DNA from 2 places in the Arthrobacter sp. zg-Y895 genome. Region 1 is predicted to be linked to the other one. Evidence: predicted binding sites of a transcription regulator. Region 1 holds the regulator's gene; the other holds the start of a gene.
The links. Region 1 encodes Rex, which represses fermentation and respiration genes when NADH is low (regulators of the CRP and FNR family bind a similar motif). Its sites were predicted from a motif close to CTTGTGAANNNNTTCACAAG; they were not measured.

Region 1 (2,387 bases):
GGAGTGACCGGCACCCACTATGCCAGGACGCAGGCTGCGGTAGAGCTCGCGTATGCCCTGGTGATCCTGGGATCCGCCCTCCTGCTTGCGGTTGCCGTTCGGGACCGGCACCGCTGGGCGCGGATAGCCACCGCGGTCCTTGCGGGCACGGCACTGTTCTACGCGACGAACGCAGGAACCGGCACCCAGTCTCTCGCGGCAGCCTTGGGCGTCGCAGGAGCCGCGATCACCTTCACCAAGGGAGCAGCTCCGTGGTTCCGCCCGCGGGTACTCTCGACTGAGCCGTTCGCGCCGCAACGGCACCAAACAAAGCCGCACCAACACCTAGGAGGCCAGGCGGAACCCCTGCCGTCGGAACCGGTCCTAGCGCGCCAGGCGGGCCCGGGCGGCGATCTGCGAAACCTGTGAACGCTGTGCGTGGTAGGCAAGGATCTGCAGTTCGGTCGCCATGTCCACTTTGCGGATCTGGACATCTTCGGGCGCCTGCAGCACTACGGGAGCAAAGCTGAGGATGCTGGTAATGCCGGACTCCACGAGGCGGTCGCATAGATCCTGGGCAACCTCGGCGGGCACCGAAAGCACCGCCATGTTCGCCTCCGTCTTCGCGAGCACTGCTTCAAGCGAGTCCACCGGGCTGATCCTTAGCCAGCCCACCTCCTGGCCGATAACCATCGGGTCGGCGTCGAACAGTGCCACAACCTCGAAGCCCCTTGAGCCGAACCCGGGATAGCCTGCCAAGGCACGGCCGAGGTTGCCGGCTCCTACTATGGCTACCCGCCAATTCAATGTCAGGCCAAGCGCGGCGGAAATCTGTCCGCTGAGATACGGAACGTCATATCCAACGCCGCGGGTCCCGTAGGACCCCAGATAGGACAGGTCCTTGCGCAGCTTGGGCGAATTAACTCCGGCCGCTTCGGCCAGCTCTTCAGAGGACACACGTTCTATCCCGTCGGCGAGCATGACGGACAGCGCCCTCAAGTAGATAGTCAACCGCGCCAGCGACGCCGGCGGTATGTGCCGTCCTGCACCCGCACCGGCCGACGATGGTCGGGCCGCCTCGCCGCTGTTGGCCGTTCCGCCCTCCAGGGCGGATCGTTCCGACCGGACTTCCTCGGGTGTCATCACGCCCCCAGCAGACGCCGCAGCCGTGTTTCGTCGATTTTCCAGAAGTCCCGTTGGACGCCGTCGATGAACAACACCGGGATCTCCTCGCCGAAGCGGACGGCGAGTTCCGGGTCATCCTCGGCACTGCGTTCCTGCCAGGGAATGCCAAGGTCCTCCCCCACGCGCCGGAGCACCAGGCGGGCGTCTTCGCACAAATGGCAGCCCGGTCGGGTAAGGAGGACGACTTCCGGTCCGACGGATTCACTCATATGTCCAAAATAGCCCCAATACGTCGGATTTCCGCGCTCAGGCCGGGTTTTGCGTAGACTCGGACCATGCCCCGAGCCACTGTAGTCCGAGCCACCGGAACCACAGACGCCGCGGGCAAACCTGGCGAAGCCGCCTTTTTCGACGTCGACAATACGCTCATGCGCGGTGCCAGCCTGTTCCACGTGGGCCGGAAAATGTACCAGCGGAAAGTCTTCACGATCCGTGAAGCAGCCGGGTTCGCGAGCAAGCAGCTGAGGTTCATGCTCCAGGGTGAAAACCTCAAGGACGTCCACTCTGTCCGCGACGCCGCCTTGGCCTTCGCCGTTGGTCTCTCTTCGGAGGATGTGCGCACGCTGGGCGAAGAGGTCTACGACGAAATGATTGTCTCCAAGATCTGGCCCGGCACCCGGGCCCTGACCCAGCAGCATATGAAGTCCGGCCGGCCGGTTTGGCTGGTCACCGGAACGCCCATCGAAGTTGCTTCGGTCATCGCCAGCCGGCTCGACCTCACCGGTGCCCTCGGCACTGTCAGCGAGGTCACCGACGGCATGTACACCGGACGCCTGGTGGGTGAGTTCCTGCATGGGCCAGCCAAGGCTGCCGGTGTCCGGGCGCTGGCCGAGAAGGAAGGCCTGGATCTGCAAAGCTGCTGGGCGTACAGCGATTCCTACAACGACGTTCCGCTGCTGAGCCTGGTGGGGCATCCGGTGGCGATCAATCCGGACGCACGCCTGCGCCGTCATGCCCGTGAGCGCAACTGGCCCGTGTACGACTTCCGGTCAGGCCGGAGGGCAGCAACGCTGGGCCTGAAGTCGGCGACCGTTGCCGGGGCGACGTACGGACTGTGGCGGGGGTTCTCCTGGGTGCGGGCCCGCTGACAGCCCAGCAGAGCTGACCGCCCGGCGGCTGCTTAAAAACCGGAGCCCGCCTATCCCTAGGGACTGGCGGGCTCTGCCGTAGCGGACCCAGCACTGCATGTGCAGCGGGGGCCAGCTGACAACGGTCGCTAAGAA
Region 2 (2,387 bases), on a different contig from region 1:
AGCTGAGGCCGCAGAAGTGGGTGTGTTTGCAGACATGGGTCCATCTTCCACCCAAAACGGCGGAACCGGCCACCCTTGTAAGACGCGCTGTTACGGCGCGCCGCCGTCGTGCCCCGCCGCCGTCGTGTCCCGGCGCGTTACCGTGCCGGCTCCCGCCGCTGCGGGCTAACCGTCCCGGCGGACGCCTCGGAGCAGGCGGACTACGTCCTCGAGGATGTTCCGGACCACCGGGAGCCGGGACAGGATCACGAGTTTGGCCACCAGCGGGGCCAGATTCGCGGCCAGCCGGTGGGACCTGCGCTGACCGGGGGAGCGGTCATACACCCAGAAGAAGGTGATCCCCATATGCATCAGCCAGAGCAGTTCGGGCAGGTCGCCGCGGATAGCCACGGGCGGCTGCGGCCGGGCGGTCGACACCGCCTGACGGAACATTGCGATGGATTTCCCCCGCCCGACGGCGTCGTCCTCCCTGCGGTTCGGCGACATGGCGTCGCGCAGGAAATGCGTGCCGAAGGCGTGGTACGGCTCCATGGTTGTCAGGCCGGTGGACAGAATAACCGCCAGGTTTTCCCCCAGATTGTGGCCCTCGCGGATCTGCGGCAGCGCAATTGAACGGTGTTCGTCCTGGAGGGACCGGTAAAGCTCGTGGAGGAGGTCATCTTTGGAACGGAAATAGTAGTAGGCGTTGCCTACCGAAACGTTTGCCTCCTGCGCGACGGCGCGCATGGTGGTCTTTTCGTAGCCCTGTGCGGCGAAGAGGCGCAGCGCGGTGTCGATGAGGAGCCGGCGCGTCTGTTCGCTCTTGGCGGTGACGGCCAATGATGCTCCCTTTGCAGTATTTTCAGCGTTTAGTAGACCATTCTTTTGAACGTGTTCAAAATTGGGTGCGCGGTAGGAGCGGACCAGGCATGGCAGAATGGATGCGGTCCAATAGGGCCGCCCGGGGCAGCGGGCACAGTGCTAATACAGCCGGCGAAAGCCAGGCGAACCACTACCGGAACGGAATTGCCATGGATGCACAGCCACGGGCAGCTGTGAAAACTTCTGCAACTTACGCCTCCCGCGGGAGCTCGCAGTACGACCTGATCCTCACCCTGATGTGCGTGGTCATCGTCATTTCGAATATCGGCGCCACCAAGGGAGTGCAGTTTTCCCTTCCCGGCGGCTGGGAAATCGTCACCGACGGCGGTTTCTTCCTCTTTCCACTCGCGTACATCCTCGGCGATGTGGTCAGCGAGGTTTACGGTTTCAAAGCCGCCCGCCGGGCCATCTTTACCGGCTTTGCGATGGCACTCCTCGCCGTCGCCAGCTTCGCCGTGATCATTGCCCTGCCCGGGTTCACTGATGCCTACGGACTGGAGAAGCAGGCTGCACTGGAAGTGGCGCTCGGGCCGGTCTGGCAGATTGTCCTTGCGAGCCTGCTGGGGTTCCTGGCCGGCCAGCTGCTGAACTCAATGGTGCTGGTGCGGATGAAGGAGCGGTTCCGCGAGAAGGCACTGGCCGGACGGTTGATGCTATCCACCGGCGTGGGGGAGTTTGCGGACACCCTGATTTTCTGTGCCATTGCGGCACCGGTCATCGGGATTACCGACGCCGGGGGGTTCTTCAATTACGTCCTGTTCGGCTTCCTCTACAAAACGCTCATCGAGTACCTTTTTGTGCCGGTCACCGCTCTGGTCATCCGGGTCATCAAGAAGCGCGAACCCAGCTATGTACCGGCTGAGTTGGAGCCCGTGGCGGCGTAGGGCCCGGGGCCGGAGCTGACACGGGCCGGTTAGTACGCGCTTGGGGTCAGGCGCCTGCCGCTGCCTGCGCCGCTGGGCAGGCTATTCGCCGGGGTTTCTGCTGCCGGTTTTGTACATCCGCTGCCATCTCGGGATTCTGCTGCCGCGCAGAACGGCAGCAAAAGCCACAAACTGGCAGCAGTTTCTCAAACCGGGCGGTTTTGCGGGAGTGTCGGGGATTTTGAGGTGCGGTGATGCTCGTCAGGTCACCGGGCGCAATCCCTGCCCAGGTGTGCAAAGGTGGGGGAACGCCAGCGTTTCACTTCCCCGTACGGCAGGAGCCAAACATGAGCAATCCAGTCCCGAACCCCGGTGCCAAGGCAGTAGATGAAAATCTTGCCGGCACCGCGGAGGAATTCAACGATGAAGTCACCCAGGCGATGATCGACGACGCCCAGGAGAAGGATTCGAGCCCCGGAGACGAAGAACGGGATGCCCAGCCCGCCTTGGAAGAGGATGAATCGACCCAGGCCAAGCCGGACAATTCCTAACAGCCCGGCTCTGCAGAATCCCTGGAGCTCGGCACGTCGCACGCAAGGATTGCTGCGGTAGGTAGAACAACTACTTGCCGCTGTAGTACTTCCCCAGGACCTCTGCCTTGAA

Region 2: a site for Rex is predicted at 862-881, ahead of LJ760_RS14740 (queuosine precursor transporter). Genes of this name have one in related genera too.

The regions. Positions count from the first base shown of each region.
Region 1 is NZ_JAJFZY010000003.1:248,310-250,696, forward strand. Features, by position in the region: gene LJ760_RS02875 (hypothetical protein) at 1-408, shown strand, start outside; gene LJ760_RS02880 (redox-sensing transcriptional repressor Rex) at 364-1,122, opposite strand; gene LJ760_RS02885 (glutaredoxin family protein) at 1,122-1,373, opposite strand; gene LJ760_RS02890 (HAD family hydrolase) at 1,440-2,252, shown strand.
Region 2 is NZ_JAJFZY010000010.1:66,709-69,095, reverse strand. Features, by position in the region: gene thiD (bifunctional hydroxymethylpyrimidine kinase/phosphomethylpyrimidine kinase) at 1-36, opposite strand, end outside; gene LJ760_RS14745 (TetR/AcrR family transcriptional regulator) at 166-819, opposite strand; gene LJ760_RS14740 (queuosine precursor transporter) at 1,011-1,745, shown strand; gene LJ760_RS14735 (hypothetical protein) at 2,072-2,275, shown strand; gene tgt (tRNA guanosine(34) transglycosylase Tgt) at 2,346-2,387, opposite strand, start outside.